2 regions of the Peribacillus frigoritolerans genome follow, and region 2 is predicted to be linked to the other one. Evidence: riboswitches for the same ligand, from Rfam matches in the RefSeq annotation. Region 2 holds a riboswitch; the other holds the start of a gene.

Region 1 (7,356 bases), 1.9 Mb from region 2:
TTAATAGTAACATATCATTAGTTGATTTTAACCTTTTTTTACAAATTTGGAATGGAAATCGTGTTTTTTTGAGAATAAAGTTGTGAATGGTTTGATTCAAGAGAAAGCATGCAATGGATCCTTACTGAGTATAAGTGCCCGTGCATGGTGTTGAAAGGAAATTTCGGGATTTGCAGTAGCAGGTATTGGAAGCAATGATTATTTAAGTTAAAATATTCCTTTAATCAATTATACACTAAATATTCTGAAAACAAAGGGAAATATCCACTTCCAGCCGCTTCTGATAGATTTGTTTTTTAATGGTTTATTATTGTGTATAGTTATTATTCCCCGAATAAACGAAAATGAAACAACATTAGAATGGAAGGGAAAAAGCAATTTCCCGCATTCGGGAAATTGCTAGTGTCATAATTGGAACTTCTTAACCTGTTCAGTGAGCAGTTCTGCCGAGGATGCAATTTCACTGGCATGATTCGTGATTTCATCCATCGAAGAGCTGGATTGCTGAGCGGAGGCGGAGACTTGTTCGATTCCTGCCGCGGACTCTTCAGAAACGGCTGCGATATCTTCGATAGCCTGATTGATTTTTTGGCTATTTGTGGAGATATAGTTCAATTCGTCTGTTATATGCTGTATTTTCATTTCCATATTCCCGACAGAATGATTAATTGTTTCAAAGGTTCGGCCTGTGAGCGTAATTTGTTTTGTGCCTTCATCCACTTGTGTGTAACCATCTTCCAGGGAGTGGACGACCGTTTTTGAACCTGTTTGAATGGCGGAGACAATATTGGTGATATCCCCAACGGAGTGTGTGACCTCTTCAGCGAGTTTCCGCACTTCATCGGCGACGATGGCAAAGCCCCTGCCATGTTCACCAGCACGAGCAGCTTCTATGGCTGCATTCAGCGCCAATAGATTGGTTTGATTGGATATATCCTTGATGACCTGCACAAGCTGCGAAATTTGCTGTGATTGAGAATCGAGCCCTTTCACTTGCTCTACGGCATTTTTGACAATCCCATCAATACTTTGCATCTGTTGGACCGAACTGCGCATTAAAGTGGTGCCCTCCTTGGTCAAGGAAAGGATTTCGGTTGAACTGTTAGCTACATCCACCCCTTCTAGGTGGGCAAGCTTAATCCTGCCGGTGAAATCATCCATGATGCGAACCATTTCAGATGCCCGGTTGGCTTGTGACTCCGAACCTTCCGAAAGTTCATACATCGTAGTCGCTATCTGTTTGCTGCCCTGCTGCACTTCATTTGCTGATTGAGTCAGATCTTCACTTTTGTTGGAAACGGATTGCGAAACACTGAGCATTTTTTCGATAGTATCACGAAGGTCTTTCTGCATTTGATTGGCGGATACCGTTAGTTCGCCCATTTCATCATTTGACTTTTGCTCCAGGGGCTCATGATTCAGCTCTCCTGCAGCCACCATTTTCATCCTATCCCTGATTTTAAGGAGGGGGGTGGTAATGAGGTTGGCTGTAACAACCGCAAGGACAAGGCCAATAAGGACTGCCGCAATGGATATGATGATACTTGTCGTCTTAACCGATTTCCCGCTGGCGATGACGGTTTCACCAGAAGCGACAATCAATTCCTCGCGTTCCGAAGCAAGCTCCTTGAAACCCTCCATTACTTCATTGCTGATTGGCGCCACTTCATTTTTGAGTATCTCTTTAGCGCGTTCTTCATTTCCTTTTTCATATTGTGTAAATACCCGATCTACAATCATCGTCCTCCAATCCACGCTTTTCTCGATCAATTCCTTCGCTTTATCAGAATCGCTTAAGGCTAGGAGTTCCTCCTGGATGACCTGGCTTTCTTCAGTATATTGTAAGAACCCTTCTTTATAACTCTCGTCACCATAAAGAATATAGGCCCGGGCGTATGCGGTTCTTTGTGCTAGATTGTATAGGAGCTTTTCGTCTTGGATAAGAAGCGGAAGTTCCTTTTCGATGATATCCTGGGAATAAACCAGTGACTTGTTGCTGCTATAAATGTTGAATGCTCCTAAGATGACACATAAAGATATGATGAGTGAAAATGCCACCAATACCTTTGCTTTAATGCTTTTCAAATTATTGGACCCCTTTATCGATATTTTATTCACACTGTTTTATCGGATAAATAAAAGGATATTTAAGCAATGAAAAGTTAACCAAATTTTCCATCAGGTCTAATGTTCTCTTAATATAAACATCTTGATTTCTTATCGTTTTCAAGTTACTATTGACTTGGAAAAATATAATATTCCGCGTTAAGGCGGAAGAGGTTCTAGCTACCCTCTCAAAAAAACTAAGGAGAAACAGTGCTCTATTCTTAGGGTGCTGTTTTTTTCCGTAAAAAGGAGTTTTATAGAAATGAAGAAGAAAGAAAAGGCAGTGGTTGTGTTTAGTGGAGGTCAGGACAGTACGACGTGCCTGTTCTGGGCGATGGAGAGATTTGAGGAAGTGGAAGCGGTGACGTTCGATTATAATCAGCGGCATAGCTTGGAAATCGAATGTGCTCAAAACATTGCCAAGGAATTGGGCGTGAACCATCATATCCTTGACATGTCGCTGCTGAACCAACTGGCACCAAATGCGCTGACGAGAAGTGATATTGCGGTGACGGACGGAGAAGAAGGGGAATTGCCGTCGACGTTCGTACCAGGGAGGAATTTGCTGTTCCTTTCGTTTGCCGGAGTGCTGGCGAGTCAGATTGGCGCTAAACATATTGTCACCGGTGTCTGTGAAACGGATTTCAGCGGATATCCGGACTGCCGCGATGTATTCATTAAATCATTGAATGTGACCTTGAACTTGTCGATGGACCAGTCATTCGTGATTGATACGCCGCTAATGTGGCTTAATAAAGAGGAAACATGGGAGCTAGCGGATCAGCTAGGCGCGTTCGACTTTGTCCGCGAAAAGACCCTGACTTGCTATAACGGAATCATCTCCGACGGCTGTGGAGATTGTCCGGCATGTAATCTGCGGAAAAAAGGACTGGATGACTATGTAAGCAGACGGAAGGTGCTTTCATGATGTACGGTTTTACGATAGTGGATAAACTCCAAAAAATAGATGAAGATATTCAGCGCAGCCAATTGAAGTATACAAACAAGAGGGTTCTCGTGAGTAAGGAATTCACCTTTGATGCGGCACACCATCTGCATGATTATGAAGGGAAATGCAAGAACCTGCATGGCCACACGTATAAGGTCATTTTCGGATTAAGCGGGTATACAGATTCACGAGGGTTGATGATAGATTTTGGGGACATCAAGGATATATGGAAAAATGAAATTGAAATCCACCTGGATCACCGTTATTTGAATGAAACCCTGCCGCTCATGAATACAACAGCTGAAAATATGGTTGTCTGGATTTATGAAAAAATGGCCGAATCCCTTTCATTAAAAGAATATGAGGGTGCTAGAGTCGAATTTGTTCGACTGTACGAAACGCCGACAAGCTATGCCGAAGCCAGAAGGGAGTGGATGGAAAGTGAGTAAACTCCCTGTTATGGAAATCTTCGGGCCGACCATCCAAGGAGAGGGAATGGTCATTGGCCAAAAAACCATGTTCGTTCGGACGGCCGGCTGCGATTATTCGTGTGCCTGGTGTGATTCCGCATTTACTTGGGATGGCACCGGTAAGGAAGATACCGTCCAGATGACTGCTAGAGAAATATGGGATGAGCTGAAGCGTATTGGGGGTTCTGGTTTTTCCTTCGTGACGATATCAGGAGGAAACCCGGCTCTGCTGAAAAACCTAAACGGCTTGATAGCGATCTTACATGAAAATAAAATGAAAATAGGTGTCGAAACCCAAGGGAGCAGATGGCAGGATTGGTTTCTCGATATTGATGAACTGACTATTTCACCTAAGCCGCCGAGCTCTGGAATGAACACGGACTTTACGGTGCTCGACCAAATCATCTCGAACCTTGCCAATCGAAATCCTGAAAACCATGTCTCATTGAAGATCGTCGTCTTTAACGAGGAAGATTATCAATATGCCAAACATGTACATGGGCGTTACCCGGATATTCCTTTTTATCTGCAGGTCGGCAATGACGACAGCCGGACGGCGGATGATCGTCAATTGATCAGCGGCCTATTGAAGAAGTACGAAGAGTTAATTGATAAAGTGATAGTAGATGATGAATTGAATGATGTGAAAGTCCTGCCCCAGCTGCATACCTATATATGGGGAAACAAGCGGGGCGTGTAAAGTAAAGGCAGTGTGATGTTTAATCACACTGCCTTTTAAGCTTATTACAACCTTTGCATATGTGTAGCTTTGAAGGATGATGTGTATTTAAGGCCATATCCAAATAAGCGATCCATTCCTATATGCGCTGTCCAAATTAAACCAATCAGCATCAATGCATCCGACTTTAGGAAAATGGATAGCAAAATCGTGAAGATGGACAGGATATAAGTATGAAATAAGTTATAAACCCTTGCTCCAATCCGATCATTGATCAGATAGGCCAGCATGGAAACATCAGGCGATAAAATCAATAGAAGGAAAATCCACCAGCTGAATTCATATAACGAATAGATGTAAATCACCGCTAAAAAGACCATGAGCCCTTCAATATGAAGGTATTTCTTTACCATATTAAAACCTCCAAAGTTTATTTGACCAATGGTCAATAATATTCAAAAAAATTATATGATGTTCCTGATGATATTTTTTACATGAAAATAAGCTAAACCTTTTACATCTTGATATGATAGTTCAGAATTAATATAAAAAGTTATGAATCCGTGAAGAGAAAGAAAAATCGACCAAATGGATGCAGGATTTAGCTTGTTGTCCGTTAGGTCCGTCAGGGACTGGATTAGCTTTTCGTATGTTTTATTAGAATCAAATTGGAGTAACTGCTGAATTTCTTTTTCCTTCGATAAAAACATGACGGAATAATGATTCTGTTGGGTTAAACCGAACTCCAAGAAGCACAATAAAATCTTTTCCATTTTTATAGAAGGGTCATTTTCCGACATGATGATATCATCGATTAAATTATTTAAAACGGAAAAATCCGTTTTTACCAAACTGTAAAATATTTCCGCCTTATTTTTAAAATGATAATAAATGGCTCCATGGCTGCAATCCAATGATTTAGCCAATTGCCTCATTGAGACATTCGAATACCCTAACGTTGCGAAAAGGTTTCTAGCTTCATTCAACACCATTTCCCTGGATAATTCTTTACCTGCCGATTTCCTTGGCGACATCTTGACACCTCCTATTTATTGACCACTGGTTAATTAGGATGATAGCTCACTGATTTCCAAATGTCAAATATTAGATCGAATGATAAATTCCTAAACTTTACCATTTTGTGAAGCGGAATTCCATCAGTGTTGCAAAGGGGAGGATTGAGGACATTGCAGCGTTTGACTTATTTTGTACCGTTAATACCCTCATATGGTATTATAAGGGTATTATTAGAGCGTTGAGGGGATGAATAAATGAAAAAGAAATTCGGTATTTTTGCTTCAATTACCATAGTCCTGACCGGCTATTTTTTATTCACTAAACCGTATAAAGATAAAAAGAAACCTGTAGAAGACTTTTTTAAAGTGTATCCACGAGATCAGGTAATAATAAATGAAATGATGATCATAGAGGGAGTTGATGAGGACAATCCGGGTGATATCGATTTGAATGATGAAGAGGAATTGGAAAAATTGGTAAAAAAGCAATATGAGCAAAATCAAAAGGGGGAAATAATTTTTACAGAAAAAAATCAGTGAAATCACCTACCTGTAATGAGTAACTAATGGGGGAGGCGGCAGTTATTGATAGTTTTGGATAGTATCTATGGGGAACACATTGTAGAGGGAGTTCTGGAAGAGCTGATAGTAAGCAAACCGGTCCAAAGATTGAAGGGGATACATCAAGGCGGGGCAAGTTATTTAGTTAATGAGAAGTGGGATGTCACACGATTTGACCATTCAATTGGTGTGATGCTTTTAATAAAAGAGCTTGGTGGGTCATTGGAAGAACAAATCGCGGGCTTGCTGCATGACGTATCCCACACTGCATTCTCACATGTAATTGATTTCGTTCTGGATTGTAAGGATGAAGATTATCATGAAAAAATATATGAACAAGTCATTATGGAATCCGAAATCCCCTTAATACTGAAGAGGTATGGATATGAATGTGAAGATGTTTTTCAATCAAAATGGGAATTGCTTGAACAGCCAGCACCTGAGTTATGTGCCGATCGGGTAGATTATACTCTCCGGGATATGTATCAATATGGACATATCACACTGGAATCCGTTCATGACTTTCTAAACCATGTAATCATAATAAATGGAAGGATGTATCTGGATAATATTGAATCGGCTGAATGGTTTGTGAAAACGTATTATAGCGAAGTTATTGATTTTTTCATGGAACCGCTTAATATATATGGCTATGGAATTTTGGCAAAGACCTTAAAATTGGCTTTGGCTAAAAAACTAATCAGCCTTGATGACTTACTTGGTACAGATGAGGAAGTCATGTCCTTGTTAAGCTTGACTGAAGACCATGAAGTGCAAAATCTGTTAAAACGGATCCATGGTAACGTAAAGGTGAAAAAAAATCAAGTGGACTACGATTTTTATCTGAAAAATAAAGTGCGGCTCATTGATCCTTCCGTTATTCAAGGAACCCAATTAATAAGAGCATCCAGTTTATCAGACAAAGTCAAGAAAATGGGAATTGAAGCCTACAAAAAAGCTTCAAAGGGCATGTATCTAAAAGTGATTTCCGATTGAATTTCGTGTCAAACCATACGGAAAGTCAAAAACTCAAGGGTGTTATTCATCCTTGAGTTTTTTTCCGGAAACATCTAAGTCTCCTCCCGTTTAAAAATTAGTTGATTTAGACAATCGACATCCAGTAAGGAGCTTGATTAACGGATGCCTTATACATCTGAACCAGCATCCTTTAATAATTAAAAAACTAATGATGCTCTCAAAGTATTAACGCCATTTTCCAAATAACCCTTTAAACAGGTTAATGTATAAACCCAACCTTCCTTTTGTCCGATCATTTTGTTTATTATTTCAGGGTCGTCTTCACTCAAACCTGATTCGTTTACTTCAATAATTGTACTCGTATTATCCAACTCTTTTAGTGTAATGGTAACAACCGTTTCTTGATCATTTCCGCCCCCGCAAACACGATTTTCCTATTTTCCTCGACTTCCATTACATTAATAACCACTTCAGCATCGTATTCGTTGTATCTCAATGCAGGCGTCCGGCCTTGTTCCCATCTTTCCGAACTCGATGAGAACCAGAAATTCCCGATTTTTTCAGGATTCACTATGGCTTCAAACACTTCATTAGCTG
Region 2 (7,356 bases):
ATAAGTATAAATTTGTTAAGAAGGATGTGGATGAAATCTTTTGTTTAGTATAACCATTTCGGAACATTATATTTATTAAGGGGAAATTGCGTTTAAGTACAATGTTTTACCAAAGTAAAACGTTAATAGAACGGACACATCTTCTAAGAAAAACTGCCAGCCCTATTGATATAATAAGTTATATAAGAAAGAAATAATTTATAAATGTAGCGGAGATGATGAATTGACATTGCCGGTTTTGATTTTGACAATTATCTTAAGTTTGTTAAAAATATTGGTTTCCTGTCTTCCAACCGATGCTGTTAATTGGATTATCAGCAAATTTAAAATACACTCAGAAATTAGTGGCGGGAATGCGATCGTATCCTTTGACGGAAAACGTTTGGAAGGTGAAGAAAAAATTCAAGTTATTAATCATTTTAATAACGCCAGATTTTTGAAGAAAAATCATATATTCCCGGGTAACGAGCAATTATTTTTACATCCAGAGGACAGTGGGACTCCATTAGTCATTGATACTAAAAAAGGCAAAATTGATGTTAAGTTATTTGTGTACATTTACAATGACCACGTGGATGTAGTTAATCAATACAAGAAGAAACTCATTTCTTATAGTCTGTTTTCCGATAGCCTTCAAGAACGTTCCGTGCCATTAATAAGTAACTTAGCTTAAAAGAACCAAAAATCAATTATTATCAAGTTTGTAGACAAAAGGGGTTCTATCTAAATTTTAAAGCAAAGTTGATTGGAACGGAGGGTACGAGACTCCTGCGGGAAAAGCGAGTCCAAGGGAGACCCCGCAGGCGCAAAGGTGCCGCGGAGGCTCCCGGACCGCCCGCGGAAAGCGAGTGCCTGGAGTGGAAATTAACGTTTAAATTGTCTACAGCTGAGACGGTCTTTAAAAGACCATTTCAATTGGATATTTTTTCATTATAAAAAATTCTAGTACACAAACTGACAACTTAATTTTAGTATCTTTTGAAAAAAACAATTAAAAGTGTATTTTTTAATAGGAGGGAATTGCTGCAAGAGGGTCTTTAATCGTGCATATGAAAAATATTTTGGATATTATTTAATGGTAATAAAAAAGCAGGTATCTATTACGATGCCTGCTTTTTTATGCTTTCCATTGCTTTTCAACTTGATGAAGGGCTTGTTGTAAAATTACTTCATGATCTGTACCCGGTTTAGTAAGGACGTTAGTTTGATAAGATTTTCCTTGGAAATCAACTGTTACTGTAACTTTTACCATTATGCATCTTTCCTTTCTTGATTCAGAATTAAATGAGGTGGTTGTACCTATTTCTTTTATACCCATGGCAGAAGAATAATCAAACATTTCAAAAGCAGTAAAATTGAAAGAATTAATATTCAAAATTATCTGATATTTTTATGGATGTGTCAACATTTTTTTTTTTTTTTTTTGACCTGCCCCATTTCCCGTTTAAATAGAAAATGACCTGGCTTGTACACATGACAGCCAGGTTGTTTTTGTAAACGAACTATATTCATATTTTAGTTAAAATAATACCGATTAATGCTGCAAGAACACCGGCAATTTGATAGGTTTTTAGTTTTTCCTTGAATAAATAACATCCAGCGAATACGACAACTAAACAGTTCAGGCTGACGACAGGGAAAATGATGCTTGCAATCCCGGTGTTCAATGCAAAGAAATAACATCCATAGCCTATCATGCTTAAAAAACCTACTAAGGAACCGATTTTGACTTCCTTTAGCTTGATTTTTTCTTTTTTAAAGGCCAGAGCTGAAAGAAGATAAAGCATTCCGCCTCCATACATTGATACAAGGATATCAAGGGAGTTTAAATGAAGACGTGTTGATGTCGTCATTAGAATTCCGAGCACACCAAATGATAAGATGGAGAATAATGTGTGCATGATCCAAGGGACATATTGATGGTTACCTTTGGCGTTAGGTGTATACTGGATAACTAATGTAGCGAGAAACATGCAGACGATTCCACTCCACTGCAAGGAAGAAATATGTTCGTGAAAAATTAAAGCTGCACAGAGTATGGGGAATATTGCATTCGCTGCGATTAATGGTGATGTCAAGCTTGCCGGCCCTTTTTCAAAGGCGCTTGCCATCTGGATGTTACCATTAGCGTTCAGTACACCAATTGCTGCACCAAGCATGATGGACAGCCAGTTCAGCTGTAAACCATCCATAAATACTCCATAAATAATGGACAAAATAAAAGCTGAAAAATAAAAGAAAAATTGGATATGTATCTTGGAATATCCTTTTCCGCTGCTCCATTTGAAAATGCTGTTATTGATTCCGAAACATAAGCTTGTGATGAGTGCTGCAAAAATCCACATGTGTATATTCTCTTCTTTCTTATAGGTTGAACTGCTTTTTCCATTTTAAACTGAATATATAAAGGAATCAAACCCAATTTAAGAGAGTTGCATTGACAGATTGACTATTTTTTTTTATATTTACTAAGACAATTTTAAAATATTTCCCGATAAACGGGAGAGGTTCATAGCATCACCCTCTTAAAAAAACTATGGCTTTGATATTTTTCGCGAATCAACCATATCTTTGAGGAGATATGGTTTTTGTTATATAGAGGCCCATTTTATGAATCTCCCTGAAACGTGGGATTAGGAGGACTTTTCATGTCTGGAAGAAAAGAAGAAGAATTAAAAAAAGATATTACACTGCTTGGGAATCAAGGAACAAAATATACATTTGACTATGCGCCTGAAATCCTTGAGTCATTCGATAACAAGCATCCGAACCGGGATTATTTCGTCAAATTCAATTGCCCGGAATTCACTAGCTTATGTCCGATAACGGGCCAGCCGGACTTTGCTACCATTTACATCAGCTATATTCCCAGTGTGAAAATGGTGGAAAGCAAGTCTTTGAAACTTTATTTATTCAGCTTCCGCAATCACGGTGATTTCCATGAAGACTGCATGAACATCATCATGAATGATTTAATCGAATTGATGGATCCTAAATATATTGAAGTCTGGGGCAAGTTCACGCCTAGGGGCGGAATTTCCATCGACCCTTACACGAATTATGGGAAACCAGGTACTAAGTATGAGGAAATGGCGAATTACCGCTTGATGAACCATGACTTATATCCGGAAACTGTGGATAATCGCTAAAGAATAGGAGAGACAATGGGCATATGCCCGTTGTCTTTTTCCTTGTTTTTAGCCATTCTTTATCAGTCGTCCTGATGATTTGTCCTTTTTAAAAATACAAGTGTCCTCCTATAATGGAATTTCCACTTGATTGTTTCGAGAAAAAGCGTAATAATAGGGAGAGTTGATTTTGACAGAATATTTACGAAAATAGGGGATGTCGAGATGAAAGTTGCAAAGTTTGGTGGAAGTTCACTTGCGTCAGGTGAACAGTTGAGGAAGGTATTCGAAATTGTTGTTTCTGATCCAGAGAGGAAGATTGTGGTCGTTTCGGCTCCAGGAAAACGCAATTCCGATGATATAAAGGTGACGGATTTATTGATTGAAGCTGCGGAACAGCAGCTGCGCGGGGATAACGGAGAGCATTTGATAGAAGATGTTGTATCCCGCTATGCGAGCATTGCTGAAGAGCTGGATATATCCGAGAGTGTCATCACTGGGATTCATGAGAATTTAATGGCACTGCTGCATGCAGACCAAACTAACCCGAAGCGCTATCTGGATGCCTTGAAGGCCAGCGGCGAGGATAATAATGCGAAGCTGGTCGCAGGTTATTTTCAAAGCCGTGGTGTAGAGGCACAGTATATCAATCCAAAGAAGGCCGGCTTGATCGTAACGGATGAAGGTGGATTCACCAAGGTGCTGCCAGAGTCTTATGATCGGTTATATGCTCTGCGTGATGAGCCAGGAATCGTTGTATTCCCAGGGTTCTTTGGATATACGTTAGATGGTGATGTGTTAACCTTCTCAAGAAGCGGTTCAGATATTACTGGTTCGATTCTTGCGAATGGGGTCAAAGCTGATTTGTATGAGAACTTTACGGACGTGGATGCCGTTTATGCGGTGAATCCAAATGTGGTTTCCAATCCGAAGGGAATTCGGGAACTAACCTATCGTGAGATGCGTGAGCTTTCTTATGCAGGTTTCTCGGTATTTCATGATGAGGCGCTGATTCCTGCATTCCGTGCGGGAATACCTGTCCATATCCAGAATACGAACAATCCGGCGGCACAAGGGACCCGCATTGTGAATACACGGGATAATACGAACGGGCCCGTTATTGGGATTGCAAGTGATAAAGGATTTTGCAGTATTTACATTAGCAAATATTTGATGAACCGGGAAGTTGGTTTTGGCCGGAAACTGCTGCACATCCTCGAAGATTATGGAGTTTCATATGAGCATATTCCATCAGGCATCGATGATGTGACGCTTATTCTAAGGCAGGACCAGATGAAAGGTGAAGCCGAGAATAAAATCATTTCCCGAATCAAGAAAGAGCTGCATGCCGATGAAGTGAATGTGGAGCATGATCTGGCCTTGATCATGGTTGTAGGGGAAGGGATGCGTCATAATGTCGGTACAACGGCAAGAGCGTCAAAAGCCTTGGCCGAAGCAAAGGTGAATATTGAGATGATCAACCAGGGCTCTTCTGAGGTAAGCATGATGTTCGGTGTGAAAGGGCACAACGAAGAGACGGCGATTCAGGCATTATATCACGAGTTCTTTTGAGGATAATAGATCAGTGACCTCCTTTTAGAAGGGGGTTTTTTTGTGATCAATCTTTTAGTCACTATACATACGGCTGGACTTTTCATCTGGTACTTTAGGATAGTGGCAATGACCGTATGGGGATATTGAATCTGAGCTAAAAGACGCGGATACTTATTGCAGTGAATTGGTATGGTATATTCGTACTATAAAGCTGGGAAAGACTATAAAGTTAAGACAAATGCTGCTTCTGGATGTTATCCCCAATTGGTTTAAAATATTCACTTTGAGTTGATCTCGCTGAATAGAATCATGTTTAGAAAGCCATCCTTATCACCTCAAGTTTAATACTTCTATATTTAATACAAAAAAGACTGTAGGAATAAGTTCTATCTGTATATTAAAACAAAGTTGATTGGAGCGTAAGGTGCGAGACTCCTGCGGGGAAAACGCGTCAAGGGGAGACACCGCAGGCGTAAGCCGAGGAAGCTCCCGGACCGCCCACGGAAAGCGAGTGCCTGGAGAGAGATCAACGTTCAAATTGTAAAAGTCATAAAAAAACTGTAGGCAAACTCGATTTTCATCGAGTTTGCCTACAGTCTGAGCCTCAAAATGGAAGATTGGAGGCTTTCCTTTTATGTTAGTCCATAATGGTCAGGAGTTGATCAATCGCGTTCCTTGGACGCGGGGCAGGGATCATATCGGGATAGCCAACGTGAAGGCTGCCCACGATCTTCTCGCCAGGTTTCACGCCTAAAGCTTCACGAAACTCCATGCTATGTATCATGCCGTATGTTTCCCATATCATCCCGATTCCCTGTTCCCAGGCAAGCAGGCTGAAATTCTGAATCAAGGCACTTGTAGCCGCATAATCTTCTTCACGTGTCATGGGATTCGGATTCTCTTCCATGATCACTGCGACAAACATCGGTACACCTATAAGTTTATTATATCCTCGCTGTCCGGCTGCTTTTTTCTTTTCAGGGTCCTTCTCTTTGCCTTCCATGAATGCACGGGTTGCTTCTGCTAGTTTTAAGCGGCTATCACCCAGAACCACGACGAAGCGCCACGGTTGGGTCAATTTATGGTTCGGTGCCCATGTTGAAGTTTCCAATAATGATTGGATGGTATCAATAGGAACAGGAATGTCCTTAAATCGTTTGATGCTGCGCCGTTCTTTAATGATATCTTCTAGTTTCATGATCATCCTGCTCCTTTAATCATATATGTAAATTTAATAGTTGAAAAAAATAATCCCCGGCTGCCTAATATGCTTCCAACGTGAATAAATTACTTGAATAAAGAGGGGGCAATATTCTAGTGACTTGCATTCGCTAATGAGCATATAATTTTACTAGGCACAGAGAAGCCGGGGCGACATTGTATCTATGTACAATATCAAAAGGGTACGATAAGAGAATATCGTAATTGCTTATCAAATTTCAGAGATCAATAATGAAATTGAAAATCATTATCAATTAGAATTTTCGCTTATTTCCTGTTATTTGTCAAGGGTATTTATAAAAAAAATTCAAGATATTTACCAATGCTTTAAAACAGTTAAAATCTTTTAAAAAATCTGTATAAAAATGTATAATGAGAGGATGAAAAGATGCTATTTACATATGGAGAATCGAAGGTGTCATAGATGAAAAAATTGTCCTCATTTCTTAAGCCTTACTGGCTTTTGATCATTCTTGCTTTATCCTTAATGATTGTCGAGCTCGGGGTAGAGCTGTTACAACCTTTATTTATAGCAAAAATAATTGATGATGGCATTTTGCAGAAAGATTTATCGGTGGTGATTAAATGGGGAAGTGTCATGGTTGGGCTTTCTGTTTTTTCATTTCTTGGCGGGATTGTTAATTCCTTTACGGCATCACATGTAAGTCAAAGCTTTGGACATGATGTCAGGAAAAGCCTTTTTGGTAAAATACAGGCGTTTTCTTTTGCGAATTTGAATAATATCCCGACTTCCTCGTTGATAACAAGGATGACGAATGATGTGACCCAACTTCAAAATACGGTTTTTATGGGCTTGCGTATCATGGCGAGGGCGCCATTGATCGTAATCGGCGGAGCGATAATGGCTATTGCGGTCGATTTGAAATTATCCCTTGTTTTGGTCATTTCAATTCCGGTTCTTGTTTTCTTCTTGGGATGGGTTATGAAACGGGCGGCTAAGCTGTTTAAGCTCGTCCAGAAAAAACTCGATAATGTCAATGGTGTCATGAGGGAAAATCTGATAGGCATGCGCTTGATCAAAGCTTTTCTTCGTAAGGAGCATGAAATCGGCCGATTTGATGATGCGAATGAAGAGTTGAAAAGAAAGACTGTGTCTTCCCTTCGTTTAATTGAAACGACGATGCCTGTGCTGATGCTGGTCATGAATGTGGCGATTCTGATCATTCTCTGGCTTGGAAGTGAATTTATAACAACGGGAGATATACAGGTAGGGGAAGTTGTGGCGATTGTCAACTATGCCACGAGGATTGCGGCATCCCTTTCCGTTTTTTCATGGCTGATCATGGTCATTTCCCGTGCAAAGGCTTCAGCGGAACGTGTGACGGAAATATTTGAAACCCCGATAGATATTGATGAAGGTAAGGCGGTAAGCAAGAGTGGGGCCGTCAATGGGGGAGGCATTAAGTTTCTGGATGTATCTTTCCGCTATCCT

The links. Region 2 has a riboswitch for preQ1 ahead of queF (preQ(1) synthase). Riboswitches for the same ligand answer to the same signal wherever they lie in the genome.
Region 1: it holds a riboswitch for preQ1, as region 2 does, so the genes downstream of both, queC (7-cyano-7-deazaguanine synthase QueC) here and queF (preQ(1) synthase) in region 2, are expected to answer to the same signal.

Annotation. Positions count from the first base shown of each region.
Region 1 is NZ_CP158190.1:4,228,920-4,236,275, reverse strand. Features, by position in the region: gene ABOA58_RS20735 (methyl-accepting chemotaxis protein) at 406-2,085, opposite strand; PreQ1 riboswitch class I at 2,271-2,313, shown strand; gene queC (7-cyano-7-deazaguanine synthase QueC) at 2,369-3,034, shown strand; gene queD (6-carboxytetrahydropterin synthase QueD) at 3,034-3,504, shown strand; gene queE (7-carboxy-7-deazaguanine synthase QueE) at 3,497-4,225, shown strand; gene ABOA58_RS20715 (DUF4260 domain-containing protein) at 4,270-4,617, opposite strand; gene ABOA58_RS20710 (TetR/AcrR family transcriptional regulator) at 4,669-5,238, opposite strand; gene ABOA58_RS20705 (hypothetical protein) at 5,476-5,760, shown strand; gene ABOA58_RS20700 (HD domain-containing protein) at 5,806-6,777, shown strand; partial or broken gene ABOA58_RS20695 (SRPBCC family protein) at 6,957-7,356, opposite strand, start outside.
Region 2 is NZ_CP158190.1:559,544-566,899, forward strand. Features, by position in the region: gene ABOA58_RS02735 (YfmQ family protein) at 224-673, shown strand; gene ABOA58_RS02740 (BA3454 family stress response protein) at 1,118-1,375, opposite strand; gene ABOA58_RS02745 (EamA family transporter) at 1,509-2,345, opposite strand; PreQ1 riboswitch class I at 2,499-2,544, shown strand; gene queF (preQ(1) synthase) at 2,649-3,149, shown strand; gene ABOA58_RS02755 (aspartate kinase) at 3,354-4,700, shown strand; gene ABOA58_RS02760 (nitroreductase family protein) at 5,320-5,880, opposite strand; gene ABOA58_RS02765 (ABC transporter ATP-binding protein) at 6,328-7,356, shown strand, end outside.